Regions from separate parts of the Marinobacter arenosus genome, predicted to be linked through region 1. Evidence: predicted binding sites of a transcription regulator. Region 1 holds the regulator's gene; each other region holds the start of a gene.

Region 1 (4,211 bases):
CGCCCGCTCGTTGAACTTCTCCGCCAGCTGACTGAGCAGTTCCAGGTGCTCGCTGGTGGCCTCTTTGGGCACCACAAGGGCAAACACCAGATCCACGGGCTGGTTATCAATGGCGTCGAAATCGATGCTTTCCTCAAGGGTTAGCAGAACGCCCACCACATGATCGAGTCCCTCCAGCCGGCAGTGGGGTATGGCAATACCCTGGCCGATACCGGTGCTGCCAAGCCGCTCCCGGGACACCAGGTTGTTGAAGATCTGGGTCTCACTGAGCGAATCGTCGTGCCGGTGGATCTGATCGGCAATGAATTCCAGCACCCGCTTCTTGCTTGATGCCGGTACCCGGCACAGGGTCAGCTCCGGTGCAAGGATGTTGTCTATGGTCAGGGATGTGTCGCTCATGAATCGACTGCAATTCCGTTAAAAAAAGGCTGCGGCAGGTTCTCCATGCCGCAGCGCGATGAGATGACATGCTTGAAAACGGGCGGTTAACGAGAGCCGTTTCCGTGCATCCGGTCTACGTTCTTTTCCTTGTGCTTGAGGATCTGTCGGTCCAGTTTGTCGATCAGCCCGTCGATCGCTGCGTACATATCCTCGTTTTCAGCCTTTGCGTGAATATCACCACCAACCACGTGCAACGTTGCTTCCGCCATCTGACGCACCTTTTCCACCTGCAGGGTAACCTGGCAGTTACTTATGTGGTCAAAGTGGCGCTCAAGTTTCTCGAATTTTTCTGAGACGTAATCCTTCAGTGCGGGAGTCAGTTCTACGTGATGGCCTGAAATGTTGAGTTGCATAGGCGTCTCCTGTTGTCATCATGCCGGTCCCCAAAAGGCCGGGCTGAGGGCTGGCGCACACTGCGCCGGCAAAGTTTGGCTCAGGGGGAGCGCTGTTCTTGCCAGTGCTCTCCTAAACCAGTCTTTTTCGCTCGTTAGAGGGTGGAATATGCATCGCTTCCCGGTACTTGGCGACGGTTCGACGGGCCACCTTGATGCCCTGTTCCCCTAGCATGGCTGCAATTTTACTGTCACTCAACGGCTTTTTCGGCGTCTCGGCCGCGATCAGCTTCTTGATCATTGCACGGATGGCTGTTGATGAACATTCCCCGCCTTCATCGGTACTTACGTGGCTGGAGAAAAAGTACTTGAGCTCGAATATTCCCCGTGGCGTGTGCATGTACTTCTGCGTGGTAACCCGGGAAATCGTCGATTCGTGCATTTCTACCGCCTGCGCTATGTCTGAAAGGATCAGCGGTTTCATGGCTTCTTCGCCCTGATCCAGAAAGCCTTGCTGGTGCTCGACGATGCGCGTCGCCACTTTCAACAGGGTTTCGTTGCGGCTTTGCAGGCTCTTGATAAACCATTTGGCTTCCTGGAGTTGATCCCGGAGGTAGGTGTTATCGGCGCTGCTGTCGGCTCGCCTTATAAGAGAAGCATAGCTCGCATTGACGCGGATGCGTGGTGCAATTTCAGGATTTAGCTCGACCCGCCATCTGCCGCTGTGTTTGCGGACGATGACATCGGGGATCACGTAATCGGGTTCGGCGCGATCAATCACATCCCCCGGCCGCGGATTCAGCCCGGTAATCAGGGCCAGGACTTCCCGGAGCTGGTCTTCCTTGAGTCGGCTGCGACGCAGTAACTGGGCGTAGTCACGGTTGCCGAGCAGATTGATGTAGTGGGTGATAACGAGCCGGGCCTGGGCCAGCCAGGGTGTCGCCGGCGGCAGCTGGTTCAGCTGGATAAGCAGGCATTCCTGCAGGTCCCGGGCAAACACTCCGGGTGGGTCGAAATGCTGAAGCCGGTGCAGAACGGCCTCCACTTCGTCCAGTTCAAGCGGGTCTTCCTCGGTTTCATCCAACAGGCCGGCGTGGATTTCGTCCAGCGGACTGGTCAGGTAGCCCCGTTCGTCGACTGCATCCATCAGGGCGTGGGCAATGGCCTGGTCGCGCTCGCTCAGCGGGGTCAGGTTCAGCTGCCACTCAAGGTGGTCCTGCAGCGTTTCACTCGGCGAGTTACGGGTTTCGAAGTCGTGATCGTTTTCGTCGTCGTTGCGGGCGGCGGGGGCAGGGGCGGACTGATAGATGTCGTCCCAAGCGGTATCGACGGGAAGATCGTCGGGAATGTTGTCGGGAATCTCGTTTTCAGAGGCCCAGTCCGGACCATTCTCCGACTCATCCCAGTCTGTACTGGTCTCCGAGCCTGAATCCGCCGCCGTGTCCGCGGCTTGTTCTTCGTGGCTGGTGTCTTCGCTGGACGCGGCTTCGGCCTGGTCGTCGTCCTCAGAGGTTTCCAGCATCGGATTGGATTCCAGGGCTTGCTGGATTTCCTGCTGCAGATCAAGGGTGGATAGCTGTAGTAGCCGGATCGCCTGTTGCAGCTGGGGCGTCATGGTCAGGCTTTGACCCAGCTTTAACTGTAAAGAGGCTTTCATAACCATGGTTCAGGATCCGTCACTCATCAGGCTCTGCTTTACCGTTAGTTCAAAAAAATTGTTGCGTGCCGGTTACTTGCCTCTGTCTGAAAACAGCCTAGCAAGTTCTTTGCCGAGTTTACTTGCTCGGGTTCTTCAACACAATCAGACAGCGTTGTTCACAGTCGGAATTCATTACCGAGGTAAACCTCTTTGACTTGCTGGTTCGCGAGAATCGCTTCCGAGTTGCCGGATGCAATGATGTGGCCCCCCGACACAATGTACGCCGTTTCACAGATGTCCAGGGTCTCCCGCACATTGTGATCAGTGATCAGTACGCCGATGCCCTTATCCCGAAGGTGACGGATGATGTGCTTGATATCGCTCACCGAGATGGGATCAACGCCGGCAAAGGGTTCGTCCAGCAAAATAAAGGCCGGCTCCATGGCCAGGGCCCGGGCAATTTCGACACGCCGGCGTTCCCCGCCAGAGAGCGCCATTCCCATGCTGTCGCGGATGTGGCTAATGTGGAATTCCTCGAGCAGCTCCTCCAGTCTCCTGTCCCGGTCGGCCCGACTCAGGCCTTTGCGGGTTTCGAGGATTGCCATCAGGTTGTCGCGAACCGTCAGTTTGCGGAACACCGAGGCTTCCTGTGGCAGGTAGCCGATCCCCTTTCGGGCGCGCCCGTGCATGGGCAGTGGCGTGACGTCCTGGCTATCGATGGTGATGCGGCCGCGATCAGCCGGCACCAGCCCAACGATCATGTAGAAACAGGTGGTCTTGCCGGCACCGTTGGGGCCCAGAAGCCCGACGATCTCGCCGCTGCGGATCTCCAGGGAGACATCCAGAACCACTTTTTTGTGCTTGTAGCTTTTCGCCAGGTTACTGGCTCTCAGAACTGCCATCGGATCCCTGTGTGCTGCTGGTACTGCGTGGCTGAATGATCATCTCGACACGGCCACCGCCGGTTTCGGTCTTGGTGCCGCCTTCGGCGGTTACCACCCGACGGACGGTATCATAATGAATGACATCACCTCGGAACAGGTTTCCATTCTGCTCAATGATTGCTTCCCGTTCAAAAGTCAGTCGGTTCTCGTCGGCACTCCAGGTGATGTTCAGAGCCCTGGCATCGGTTTCGCCTTCGCCGTTGCGGGTGGGTTGCTGGTATCGGGCGGGCTGGCCAGAGGCTTCGACCCTGCTCAGGCCATCCACGTTGCGATAGAGTACAACCCGTTCCGCCGTGAGCCGAGTCCTGCCTTGAACCAGTTCGACATCACCGGTGTAGGTGGCGATGCCCTTGGCGTCGTCCAGTCGGGCGTTGTCCGCGCTCACCGTGATCGGCAACTCCGAATCCAGGCTGAACGCGCCGGCGGGCCCGGAGAGGGTCAGGGCAAGTGTTATCGCCAGCAGCGTTCGAAGTCGGTTATTTGCCAGTCTCATAGCGTCCTTCCACCTGGGAATTGAGTTCGAGAATGCGTTCGTCGATCCAGGCTCTCATGCCTTTGGCCCGGGTAACGCCAATTTTGTCGGTAATGGTGACCGGAGCGTCGGTGTAGACCGTGCCAAGGTCATTGTCCAGCGTCAGGGTCGTGGTCGTCAGGGTGGCTTCCCGCTCACCGACGGTTCGGACGACCCGCACATGATCGGTCAAATAGAGAATGCCTTCATTCTGCAGCAAGCTGCCGTTCTCCGCCTCGACAATCCATGGAGGAGTGTCCGGCTGGCCAAACAGTGTCGCCCGTGGCGCTTTCATCGTGGCGACATTGCCCTCTTCGAACTGTTCGATCCGCGGGCTGGTGAAC
Region 2 (4,211 bases), on a different contig from region 1:
TATGGCTGCGGCAATTAATCCGTTCCTTGCGTTCATAAGCACACCTGTGTCGATGGTTTTCATTGATTATCTGCGGGCCTCGGGGTCATTTCAACGCCTGGGGGGCGTGTTGTTGGTTACATATCGTTAAGTGCGGCAGTGGGGTGTGAGGGGGCGCACAAAAAAGCCCCGCACTGAGCGGGGCTTTTTCACAATCCCGAATGAACGGGGTGTTTTAGCAGGAGTAGTACAGCTCGAACTCGACAGGGTGTGTCGTCATGTTCAGGCGCTCTACTTCGCCACGCTTGAGGTCTACATAACCCTGGATCATATCTTCAGTGAAGACACCGCCGCGGGTCAGGAACTCGTGATCTGCTTCCAGGCAATCCAGAGCTTCCGCCAGAGTCTCGGCAACGGTCGGAATGTTCAGGGCCTCTTCCTTCGGCAGGTCGTACAGGTCCTTGTCCATGGCATCGCCAGGATGGATCTTGTTCTGGATACCGTCCAGGCCAGCCATCATCAGGGCTGCGAAAGCCAGGTACGGGTTGGCTGACGGGTCAGGGAAGCGCACTTCGATACGACGCGCCTTCGGGCTGTTTACGTACGGGATACGGATGGAAGCGGAGCGGTTACGGGCCGAGTAGGCCAGCATAACCGGAGCTTCGAAGCCCGGAACCAGACGCTTGTAGGAGTTGGTGGAGCTGTTGGTGAAGGCGTTGATGGCCTTGGCGTGCTTGATGACACCACCGATGTAGTACAGAGCGGTTTCGCTCAGACCCGCGTAGCTGTCGCCGGCGAACAGGTTCTTGCCGTCTTTGCTCAGGGACATATGAACGTGCATACCGGAACCGTTGTCACCAACAACCGGCTTCGGCATGAAGGTGGCGGTTTTGCCGTAAGCGTGGGCCACGTTGTGTACGCAGTACTTCAGAATCTGAACTTCGTCAGCTTTCTTGGTCAGGGTGTTGGCGCCAACACCGATTTCGCACTGGCCAGCTGTGCCCACTTCGTGGTGATGAACCTCGATGTTCAGGCCCATGGACTCCATGGCGGCACACATTGCGCCACGCAGATCGTGCAGGCTGTCTACCGGCGGAACCGGGAAGTAGCCGCCTTTAACACCCGGACGGTGACCAATGTTGTTGCGGTCGAAGTCTTCGCCGGAAACCCAGGCCGCTTCTTCGGAATGGATGGAGTAGCCAGCGCCTTTCATGTCCACTTCCCACTTGACCGAGTCAAATACGAAGAACTCGGGCTCAGGACCGAACAGGGCGCCATCGGCAATGCCAGTAGACTTGAGGTACTCTTCCGCGCGACGGGCAACGGAGCGCGGATCACGCTCGTATCCCTGCATGGTAGAAGGCTCTACGATGTCGCAGGTGATGTTGAGAGTGGTTTCTTCAGTGAACGGATCCAGCACGGAGGTGGAGTCGTCCGGCATCAGGATCATGTCGGATTCGTTGATGCCCTTCCAGCCTGAAATTGAAGAGCCGTCGAACATTTTGCCATCGGCGAAGAAATCTTCGTTTACCTCGGAGGCCGGCAGGGTAACGTGCTGTTCCTTACCACGGCTGTCGGTAAAGCGCAGGTCAACCCACTTAACTTCGTGTTCTTTGATCAAATCAACTGTCTTGGACATTGTGCATGCTCCGTAAGTTATCCCGCGTGAGCGGGCGCATTCATGTTCGTTTTGCCGGATCGTTCAGGGTAGCTGATATCCGATCTTTTATTCAGGAATTCGCAGCTTAACAAAAGCGTTTGCCACTTACCTGCAAAATTCGGCTGATTTCGATTAAGCAAGGCTCTTGCCAATTTTTAGGGCATGCTCCAGAAGCGCGCAACGGTGCGGTCTTTGGCCATTTGTGGAGCATGCGCGGGATTTCCGGTGGTGCAAGATTGGTCAGCGAACGCACCTAAACGGTGCGCGAAAATCCGGAGACGCCCTTCAATGGTGCGCCTGGTTTGTCTGGAGAATAGGCGTTTTTCTTCATATTAACTGCAGGGACTTTTCGATATACTGCGCGCCACCTCATTTACACCCCGAGCTGTAATGCCGTTCGGGGGCGCGGGTGCCGCCCGGTACCTGATAATGGGTTCATTTTACGGATTTGAGACGGCATGTGAGAGGCTCAGCCTCCTTTATAGACCCTCTCAGGTCAAAGGAAAGCATGCCGCAGGATTATAGTTGTGATTGAGAAGCTTCGTAATATCGCCATTATCGCTCACGTCGACCATGGCAAAACCACGCTCGTGGACAAACTGCTGCGTCAGTCCGGAACGTTGGATCGAAAAGAGCTCGAGAACGAGCGCGTGATGGACTCCAATGACCAGGAAAAAGAACGTGGTATTACCATTCTTGCCAAGAACACGGCACTTAAATGGAACGACTACGACATCAATATTGTAGACACCCCGGGGCACGCCGATTTTGGTGGCGAAGTGGAGCGGGTGATGAGCATGGTGGATTGCGTGCTTCTGGTCGTGGATTCCATTGATGGTCCAATGCCGCAAACCCGATTTGTAACCCAGAAAGCGTTCGATGCGGGCCTTCGTCCGATTGTCGTGGTGAACAAGATTGACCGGCCGGGTGCACGACCGGACTGGGTGGTCGATCAGGTATTTGATCTGTTCGATAACCTTGGAGCCACCGATGAGCAACTGGATTTCCCGATCGTTTACGCCAGTGCCCTGAACGGCATTGCCGGGCTCGACCATGAAAATCTGGACGACAACATGGACGCGGTGTTCCAGGCAATCATTGATCACGTGCCGGCGCCGAATGTGGATCTGGAGGGGCCGTTCCAGATGCAGATCTCCCAGCTTGATTACAACAGTTTCCTGGGGGTCATCGGCATTGGCCGGATCATGCGAGGCAAGGTCAAGACCAATTCCCCGGTGACGGCAATCGGCGCCGATGGCAAGAAGCGCAATGGTCGCATTCTGAAAATCATGGGGCACTCCGGCCTTCAGCGAGTCGAAGTTGAGGAAGCCCAGGCGGGCGACATCGTCTGTGTCAGCGGTATGGATGAATTGTTCATCTCTGACACGCTGTGCGATCCGTCCAAAGTCGAGGCGCTGCCTGCGCTGACGGTCGACGAGCCCACCGTATCGATGACCTTCCAGGTGAACGATTCGCCGTTCGCGGGCAAGGAAGGCAAGTTCGTTACCAGTCGCAACATCAAGGAGCGTCTGGATAAGGAGCTGCTTCACAACGTTGCGCTGCGTGTGGAAGAAGGGGAGTCGGCTGACAAGTTCAAGGTGTCGGGTCGTGGCGAACTGCACCTGTCGGTTCTGATCGAGAACATGCGTCGCGAAAACTTTGAGCTTGCTGTTGGCCGGCCGGAAGTTGTTATTCGCGAAATCGACGGTGAAAAGCAGGAACCGTACGAAAACGTCATCGTTGACATCGAAGAGCAGCACCAGGGTTCCGTTATGGAGCAGATGGGACTGCGCAAGGGCGATCTGACCAACATGGTGCCGGATGGAAAAGGGCGCATGCGTCTGGATTACACCATCCCGGCGCGTGGGTTGATCGGCTTCCGGAATACCTTCCTGACCATGACCTCAGGCACCGGCATCCTGACATCAACCTTCAGCCACTACGGCCCCATCAAGTCAGGTGATGTCACCAGTCGCCAGAATGGCGTTCTGGTGTCCATGGCAACAGGGACTGCGCTGACTTATTCGCTGGAAACGCTCCAGAGCCGCGGCAAGCTGTTCCTGGACCCGGGGCAGGAAATTTACGAAGGTCAGCTCTGTGGTATTCATAGTCGGGATAACGACCTGGTCATGAATCCGACCAAAGGCAAGAAGCTCGATAACATGCGAGCCTCCGGCAAGGATGAGGTCATTGGGCTGGTGCCGCCGATCAAGTTCACCCTTGAGCAGGCGCTTGAGTTCATCGATGACGATGAACTGGTGGAGGTGACGCCAAAGTCGATCCGTCTGCGCAAGAAGCTGTTGACCGAAAACGAGCGCAAGCGCGCGAAGAAAAAGTAAGTTTTCAGCGCTAATAAAAGAAGGGGCAGGTCATTAGTGACCTGCCCCTTTTTCGTTCAGTTCAGCTACACTCCGGTTAAACCCTTTTCTGGAACGCCTGATGCTCACGCTCTACCCGGAAATCAAGCCCAATGCCCAGCACCGGATTGCCGTCGATCCTCCTCATGAGCTGTACGTCGAGGAGAGCGGTAATCCCGATGGTATCCCGGTGCTCGTGGTTCATGGTGGGCCAG
Region 3 (4,211 bases), 1.0 Mb from region 1:
ACCGAACCGGATCCTGACACTACGCCGAGGCTGGTACGCCAGTAGGGGGGCAAGCGGATTGCGCCCGGTTCAGGAAGCGTCTTCCTCCTGGCGCAGGCGATCCGCGGCATCTTCAAGCGCCGCCAGTATCGATTCGCGTTCCTTTTCGGTGATCTTGTCAGAGTCGAGGTACATGGCGAACCCGCTGTGTTCGTGCTCGAGGAAGCTGCGGTTGGGGCCCATATCCCGCCGGAAATCGACCACCTCGTAGATCGGCACCGGTTTGCCAAACCCCTTGACCGTTATCTCGCCCTTGTCCCGGCACATGATCTTGTCCTTGATCAGCGAGAAGGTCTCGTAGGAAACCAGAATCTCGCCCGCCTCGGCCAGAGACTCCAGTCGACTTGCCAGGTTCACCTCCTTGCCAATGATGGTGTAATCCATGCGGTTTTCAGCACCGAAGTTGCCTACCGTGGTGTAGCCGGTGCTGATGCCCATGCGAATTTCCAGCGGGGTTTTGATGCCCTGACTGCGCCATTTCTGCCGCATGATTTTCATGTGCTTGCGCATGTCGATCGCCATCGACACACAGGCGAACGCATCCTCGCGCTGGCCCCTGCTGGTGGGATCACCGAAGAACACCATGATGGAGTCGCCCACGAACTTGTCGATAGTGCCGCCATACTTGAGCGCGACTTCCGACATTTCGTTGAAGTAGTGATTCAGCAGTTCGGTCAGTGCCTCGGGCTCCATTTCCTCCGAAAGCTCGGTAAAGCCCTTGATGTCGGAGAAGAACACCGCCAGCTTCTTCCGCTGTGTTTCCAGGCGAACATCACGCTCGCCGGTAAAAATTGACTGCCAGACTTGCGGCGACAGGTACTTGGAGAGCTTGTGGGAGAGTGCGATGGACTGCTCCCGTTGATTCTGGATTTGCGTCTTTGCGAGCATCAGCGCCCGGGCCTGTTGATGCGAATAGTAGGCGGTAACACAGATGTAGAGCCCGGTCGCGGATATTGACAAGATGCTGGTCAACAGGGGGGATTGCAGCGATTCTGCCGGGCCAATGACCGCTACGGAGGCCGCGACGGCGGCTGCCATGAACACCGTTCCCAATAGCCATTGCCGGATACCGCCAACGATCAGGCAACTGAACATCAGCATCAGCACAACGGAGACGGAGGGAATGGCAACCACGCCGATACAACCGATAAAGGCCCCGCCCACCATGCAGTCGAAGATCAGCATCTTTTGGCGGATGCGCGGAGAGTTGCGCAGGAAAGTGCGCCGGGTCAGCATGTGGGCAACGTGGGGCCAGGTGAGGGCACCGGCTACGAGCCACAGCAACCAGTGGTCGAAGGCGCCCTGGAGAACCCCGGTCACAATAATGGCGGCGGTCGCGGTGTAGGCAAGTATACGCCCGTTGTAGTCCGGCATCGGCGGGATGGCAACGGGGTTGTTGTGGTGATCAACGGTCAAGGTTTTGCCAGCACTGGTGCTGGCGTTACGCAGATCTGCCGGTGCACTCATCATGTTAGAAGCGGATCCGGCCGATAAGCATATCTCTGAACATGACCCAGTCGCCCATCAGGCTGTAGACCGGGTATTTGAAGGTCGCCGGCCGGTTCTTTTCAAACTTGAAGTGACCCACCCAGGCAAAGCCGTACCCGATAATCGGCAGCAGCAACAGCCAGACCAGCTTGCCCGAGGCGATTGCCCAGAACGCGACAACCAGTACCAGCAGGCTGCCCGCGAAGTGCAGCCGACGGCAGGTGACATCGCTGTGCTCTTCGAGGTAGTAGGGGTAGAATTCTGAAAAGTTGCTAAAAGTTCGTTGGTCACTCATGGTGCTGCTACCAAGTCGTTTATAATTTTTAGGTAGACCGGACTACGACTAAAGGTTAACAGTATTACGTATAACCCACAATTAACTGAACCGACGTAAATGTCCCAGACACCCCGCGTCGACCACCCATCCGATAGCGAGACGATATGACTGCAGTCTGTGAATTTCTGCTCAACCGGACCTCGGAACCAAGATTAGAGTCGCCGGCGCCGGATTCTGAAACTCTGGCCCGCGCATTCGCCTGTGCCGCCCGGGCCCCGGATCATGCTCTGCTGCGGCCGTGGCGCTACCTCGTCATCGAGGGGGAAGGCCTGAGCGCATTGGGAGATCTGTTCGCATCAACGTGTGCGAACAACAGCGATGAGCAGGAAATCGAGAAGCTTCGTCGGGCCCCACTGAGGGCGCCGATGATCGTTGTTGGCATCGCGTCACCGAAGCAACACCCCAAGGTTCCGGAAGTCGAGCAGATCATGTCGGCGGCGGCCGGCATGAGTTTTCTGGAGCTGGCCCTGCAGGATGCCGGTTTCGGCGTCATGTGGCGCACCGGCAGTGTGGCCTATCATTCGGCGGTGCATGACGGCCTTGGACTTGAAGAGGGCGAGTCGATCGTCGGCTTCCTTTATGTGGGAACCGTCTCCTCGGAAAAGCCGCCGGTTCCCCGTCCGGAGGTCCACGACTTCGTCCAGCACTGGCCGTCCTGAACAACAGGTACTCTCCCCCGACTGGAATCATGGGGTCTGGGGGAGGGGAAACCGCTTGCCGCTTTTTTCGTGTTCCGCTGCTTTCCTTCCCGCCCAACAGCACATCCAGTCCGTCTCAAGCCCTTTCCCGACAACGCTTCCGAGGAAATTCACAATATTGGCATCGGCCTTGCTTTGTCCCTGTCAGAGAGCAGATTCGGCAAGAACAGCCGGCATGCGGGTGCAGTTTTGGGAGGCAAAATGGCGATTTCATTTGATAAAGCGCTTGGGATTCATCAGTACGCATTGGAAGCCCGGGTCAAGCGGGCGGAAGTACTGGCGAATAACATGGCAAACGCCGATACCCCGGGATTCAAGGCCCGCGATGTCGACTTCCAGGCCGTGATGCAGCGGGCACAGCAGGCCGCTACTGGCTTCGAGATGGCCAGGACGAACGCCGGACACATGGACACATCAAGCGGCGCCCCTGACAGCGAATTGCTGTACCGGACGCCTCACCAGCCCTCGGTAGACGGCAATACGGTGGATGCACAGCAGGAGCAGACCCGGTTCATGCGGAACGCCATGGATTACCAGGCCAGCTTCCAGTTCCTGAACAGTAAATTTTCCGGCCTGACCAAAGCCCTCAAGGGCGAATAAGCCGCAGCGACGCGATTAGCAAAGGAGAGTTTTCATGTCATTGGGTAGCATTTTTGACATCGCCGGTTCCGGCATGACCGCGCAATCACTGCGGCTGAATACAACGGCATCCAACATCGCCAACGCGGAGACGGCCAGTTCCAGCACCGAGACAACCTATCGGGCACGCAAGCCGGTATTCGCTGCCATCCAGCAGTCCCTGCTCAATCCCGACAGCCAGGGCCTTGCCTTTACCGGTGAGCAGGGGCCCGGAGCCGGGGTCCGTGTTGAGGGCATCGTTGAGAGCCAGGCGGATCTCCAGATGCGGTATCAGCCCGAGCACCCGGCAGCGAATGAAGACGGCTATGTGTTCTATCCGAACGTGAACGTGGTGGAAGAAATGGCCGACATGATGTCCTCCTCCCGGAGTTATCAGATGAACGTGGACATCATGAATACCGCCAAATCCATGATGCAGCGAATCCTGACCCTTGGTCAGCAGTAATCCGGAGAGGAGCACGCAATGAGCGCAATTAACGCAACAGACGCTTCGGATGTTCTGAGCCAATACCAGCTGAAACAGCAGAGAGGCGCCGACAGTAAGAGTGAATTGGGCCGCAACGAGTTCATGGAGCTGATGCTGGCCCAGTTGAAGAATCAGAATCCGCTGGAGCCCCAGGACAACGGCGAATTCATTTCCCAACTCGCCCAGTTCAGCTCGCTGGAAGAAATGCAAAAGCTGTCCGGTACTGTTGATGATGTGGTCGGTCAGTTTCGCTCGACCCAGGCCCTTCAAGCATCTGCGATGGTCGGCAAAACCGTGTTGGCGCCCTCCAGTGTTGGCATCCTGGGCGCGGATGGCGAAGTCAGCGGCACGATTGCAGTGCCTGCCTCGACCGGTGGCCTGCGCCTGTCCGTGCAGAACCAGGCCGGTGAGCTGGTCCGTCAGATTGATCTGGGCAGCAGCCCGGCGGGCGTCAAGTCTTTCAGTTGGGATGGTCAGGACGGTAACGGCAATCCATTGCCGCCAGGCCCGTACCGGATTGTGGCGGAGGCTTCCTATCCGGAGG
Region 4 (4,211 bases), 700 kb from region 1:
TTCCAGCTTCGCCTGCAGTTGCAGCCGCAGTTCTTTTTTGCCGAGCTTGCTCATCAGGCGGTCTTTTTCTTCGACCAGGATGATTTCGCCATGGCGGATGACGCCGATCCGGTCGGCCATCTCCTCGGCTTCTTCGATGTAGTGCGTGGTCAGAATAATGGTGACCCCGTTTTCCCGGAGTTTTCGCACCATTTCCCACATGTCACGACGGAGTTCAACGTCCACACCGGCGGTCGGTTCATCGAGAAAGAGAATCTGGGGTTCGTGGGAAAGCGCCTTGGCGATCATGACCCGGCGTTTCATCCCACCTGACAACGACATGATGCGGTTGTTGCGCTTATCCCAGAGCGACAGGTCCTTCAGCACCTTCTCGATGTGGGCGGGTTTGGGGGCCTTGCCAAACAGGCCGCGACTGAACGAAACGGCGTCCCACACCGTCTCAAAGGAGTCCGTGTTCAGCTCCTGGGGCACCAGGCCAATGGACTGCCGGGCCTTGCGATACTCGCGCACTATGTCATGGCCGGCGGCTTTCACCTCGCCCTGGGAGAGATTCACGATGCCACAGATGATACTGATCAGGGTTGTCTTTCCGGCTCCGTTCGGGCCGAGCAGGGCGAAGATTTCGCCCCGCTTGATGTCCAGGTTGATGTCCTTCAATGCCTGGAAACCGTCCCCATAAACCTTGCTGAGGTGCTTTACGGAAATGTCCGGCTGCACGGGCGTATCCTGTCTGTAAAATGGGTCAAAAATGAAAGCGCCGTATTTTCTCATGACTGACGACGATTTAGAAAGCTTTGCCTGCCTCCGCATAGCGCTCATAATGCCGCTGTCCGGAACTGAGGTACGACAATGATACGAGCAGCACTCACGGTGGGACTGATTCTGGCGCTGGTTGCGACAGCGGTATTCGTCCCCCGACTGTTAAAGGATAACGGCCAGGCGAAATGGGGAGGCCCTACCGTTCCCTGCGACCTCCTGGCGGAATCGTGTAGCTGGTCGGGCCGGGCAGGGCTGTGGACGGTAAAGCTGGAGGTTCCGGCTGAAGCCCGCCAGAGCGCTCAATACACACTGACCGTTGTGTCACCGGAACCGCCGGAGCAATTCGTTGCCGTGCTCCGCGGCGAGTCCATGTACATGGGGGAATACCCCGTGCCGCTGCGCCGTCAGAGCGACGGCTCCTACATTGGACGTTTCTCGGCGCCCATCTGCTCCACCGGCAGCGAGATGGTCTGGCGAGTGGAATTACAGCAGGGCCAGGAGCCGCTGAAAGGCATACCCCTGAAGATGGTGTTTCAGGCGGATAGCTGACAAGCCTGCGTTATGGTGTAAAATTCCGGTTACATGTGACCGAAACCAGGGATGATACGATGGATTACGGAGATAGCGTTCAGAAGGTGCTGCTGCGCAAAATCCGCAAGGCGGAGCAGGATCTGTTGCAGTTGAAGCTCGATTACTGCCGATTTGTATTTGGCCTGACCCACCGGGCGCGGGTTGTGTCAGGCGGTGAGGTTTATCTGGTTCGCTCCGTGGACGTCGACAGCATGAAGCACACAGAAGAGGGCGGTTTTTCCAAGCCTGCGATCTCGGGAGTGTCAGTGAATCAGACAGAGGCCCAGGATTCCATCCAGCTGGGGACTGACTGGGAACTGGAAACGGTTGCCGAACAATCTGCCGTCAAATAAACGCGTTGTCCGTAATGGCCTGGTAAAGACTGTTGGTCGGTGCCACGTACTGGTGGTGCCGCCAGAACTCCGCGCCTTCCAATCCCCCTCGGTAACACGCCAGAAGCACACCGCTCCGGCTCATGGTCGCGATGGCCTGTAGCGCCTGAGGCTGTCTGATACCCATTTTCCGGTTTGCGATCTGGGCGGCCAGACCCGCCACCGATTCCGTATGTCGGGCGGATGTGTCGCACAGTGCGCAGGCTGCGCCATACAACCACACCGCCGCGTAGTCCCGCACCTCTGCTGGAGCCTGGACCAGGTCCAGCCCATTCACGCGGCAGTCCCTTTCCTGCAGCCCGGCCAGAATATGCAGCTGGGTAAACAGTTCGGTTCGATCGTAGGCGGTCGATGTTGCCTTTACCCGTTTGCTGTAGTCCGGCACAGGCGCTGGCCTGTGGACGGGCAGGCTCTCAGGCACGGGTGCCGCGCGTACCAGCGTGACCATGCGATAGGCCATGAGCAGCAGCAGGGCCACCAAGCCAATCTGAATCACGAATACCAGTCCATCCACCATGTTGCACATCGCCCTTAATGTTTCAGAAGGTGCTCGAAGTGTAACCAAATGTAATCGGAAAGGGGATGGTACGCCTTGGCAAATTCGTCATTTCGATTGGCTGGAGTGACGGAACTGTGATGGCCATCAAAAAGACGTTTCCCGGTGTTTGTGTCGGAACTATTTACAGGTAAAGGACGATTTGTGAACTGCTTCACCTACGTTACACCTATGTGTCGAAAAACTTTACAGGCGTTGCATTGGTAGCCGCTGAAACCCTCTGTTCCCTTGGCTTGGGGCACATGGCACGGTTCTGGCTTTCTCGGTCGACTGTAGCCAAACCATCTGCGAGGGTGGGACGGAAAGCTGCGGGTCTTTCTGAGACAGCCGGGCTGCACAGGGAGTAATCAAAGCCTTCACGGAGAATGTCGATGAATCTTAAAAGAACGGCACTTGGTTTCGTATTTGCAGCTTCAGCAAGCGCCGCCATGGCAACGCCGCAGTACAGCGGAAGTACCACCTCGGACGGTGACCTCGCCCTCAATCAAGGGGCTGGCTACTACATCTGGAACGATCTGAACAACACAAGCAATTGGTATGTCCGTTGGCTGGCGCCCGACGTTGTCGATGCCGATAACACCGTTGAATGGTTCGGTGACCTCGAGTTCGAAAATCAGAACCTTGGTACCTACGAGTCGTTTGCGTTTGAAACCTCTGGCCCGCATGTGGATAGCATGACGGATTTCAGCACCGGAACGTCTGACTTTATCACCTGGACGGCCGCTACCAATGCGACCGGTGGCGTGGACGGCTTCAATTTCACCCTGGCTGGTGGCATCGAGCTGCTGCAGTTCTCGCTCGGCTCAAGCCTGTTCGCTGGTCTGACACCGGTTCTGAGCGATCCGGGCACAACCTCCACGGGCATCTACATCGGTGGCAGCTACGCGTCGACGGATGCGCTGGTGCTCGAAAACAACGAGGGTGCCGTATACCAGCAGTTTGAAGTGTCCGTTCCGGAGCCTTCAACACTGGCACTGCTTGGTCTCGGCCTGGCGGGGTTTGGTGTATCACGTCGTCGTCGCAGCTGATTCGGGCGACAGTGACGAAAAGCCGGGCTCGTCCCGGCTTTTTGCTGTCTGACGCGCCGTAAACCCGGAGCTGAGCGGCGCGATCAGCAGGTCGGCATGGTTTGCAGCGCCAGCTTCCGGCGAATGTAGCGTCCGAGGGCGTCTACGCCGATGTTGAGGAGCGCGGTAATCAGGATCAGCATCATGGCGCGGTCGAACTGAATGTTTTGAATCGCGCTGTCGACGTAGAAGCCCAGGGTATAGATACCCAGAATCCCGAGAATCGCCGTTTCCCGCATGATGATTTCCCATCGATAGAACAGGAACGCCAGAAACGACCGGTAAATCCTCGGCACCAGTTCCCAGGAATAGCGGCTGACCCCCGTAACGGCGTCGCTCCTGAGTTGAATGGTGTTGGTCTGGCGACCGATCAGGTGGCCTATGATGCCGCCGTTATGCAAGGCCAGCGCAACCACGGCGGGCAACATGGAGGGCCCCCATAGCTGAAGCAGAATGTAGGCAAGGATGTACTCCGGCGTGGAGCGCGCAATCACTAGAAAAACGTGGCCGGATGTCCGGCGGATAGGCCCGCCGAAGTGGTTGGAAATCAGGGGGAACAACAGCAAGGCCAGGATGCCGGTGCCCACCAACGCAATCTGCGTAAGAATCACCGTATTCCAGATGCCCGGCAGGGCCTGGTGGACCATCAGGTCACCGAACCAGTCGCTCAGGCCGGAAAGACCTTCCCCCTGTCGGATCGGGCTCGGGACGATGTCCTGGGTAAAGAACCGCTCCACGTTCCCCCACACGATGGGCAACCCGTCACCGAGGAAAAACGGCGCGCCGAGAATATAGACGGGTAGAAGCTTGGGTTTGACCCACAGCGGCATGGTTGCGATCAGCACGTAAAAGAGAATCAGCATGGCG

The links. The regulator sigma-54, encoded in region 1, starts transcription at its own class of promoters, with help from an activator protein. The targets are predictions, from matches to a motif close to ANTGGCATNNANNTTGCTNT.
Region 2: glnA (glutamate--ammonia ligase) is a predicted target of sigma-54. The motif match lies at 1,773-1,792, and genes of this name have one in related genera.
Region 3: flgB (flagellar basal body rod protein FlgB) is a predicted target of sigma-54. The motif match lies at 2,680-2,699, and genes of this name have one in related genera.
Region 4: KXD86_RS18840 (PEP-CTERM sorting domain-containing protein) is a predicted target of sigma-54. The motif match lies at 2,519-2,538, and genes of this name have one in related genera.

Annotation. Positions count from the first base shown of each region.
Region 1 covers NZ_JAHVAO010000001.1:1,141,872-1,146,082, reverse strand. The annotation lists gene ptsN (PTS IIA-like nitrogen regulatory protein PtsN) at 1-399, opposite strand, end outside; gene hpf (ribosome hibernation promoting factor) at 486-794, opposite strand; gene KXD86_RS05220 (RNA polymerase factor sigma-54) at 907-2,430, opposite strand; gene lptB (LPS export ABC transporter ATP-binding protein) at 2,589-3,314, opposite strand; gene lptA (lipopolysaccharide transport periplasmic protein LptA) at 3,292-3,849, opposite strand; gene lptC (LPS export ABC transporter periplasmic protein LptC) at 3,833-4,211, opposite strand, start outside.
Region 2 covers NZ_JAHVAO010000004.1:65,498-69,708, forward strand. The annotation lists gene KXD86_RS17690 (DUF4124 domain-containing protein) at 1-36, opposite strand, end outside; gene glnA (glutamate--ammonia ligase) at 215-1,618, opposite strand; gene typA (translational GTPase TypA) at 2,167-3,978, shown strand; gene pip (prolyl aminopeptidase) at 4,079-4,211, shown strand, end outside.
Region 3 covers NZ_JAHVAO010000001.1:128,742-132,952, forward strand. The annotation lists gene queF (NADPH-dependent 7-cyano-7-deazaguanine reductase QueF) at 1-45, shown strand, start outside; gene KXD86_RS00605 (adenylate/guanylate cyclase domain-containing protein) at 70-1,509, opposite strand; gene KXD86_RS00610 (Mpo1-like protein) at 1,511-1,822, opposite strand; gene KXD86_RS00615 (nitroreductase family protein) at 1,969-2,523, shown strand; gene flgB (flagellar basal body rod protein FlgB) at 2,764-3,162, shown strand; gene flgC (flagellar basal body rod protein FlgC) at 3,197-3,646, shown strand; gene KXD86_RS00630 (flagellar hook assembly protein FlgD) at 3,665-4,211, shown strand, end outside.
Region 4 covers NZ_JAHVAO010000001.1:443,873-448,083, reverse strand. The annotation lists gene KXD86_RS02045 (ABC transporter ATP-binding protein) at 1-717, opposite strand, end outside; gene KXD86_RS02040 (hypothetical protein) at 850-1,308, shown strand; gene KXD86_RS02035 (hypothetical protein) at 1,368-1,682, shown strand; gene KXD86_RS02030 (hypothetical protein) at 1,675-2,238, opposite strand; cyclic di-GMP riboswitch class I at 2,543-2,617, shown strand; gene KXD86_RS18840 (PEP-CTERM sorting domain-containing protein) at 2,649-3,305, shown strand; gene KXD86_RS02020 (PhnE/PtxC family ABC transporter permease) at 3,389-4,211, opposite strand, start outside.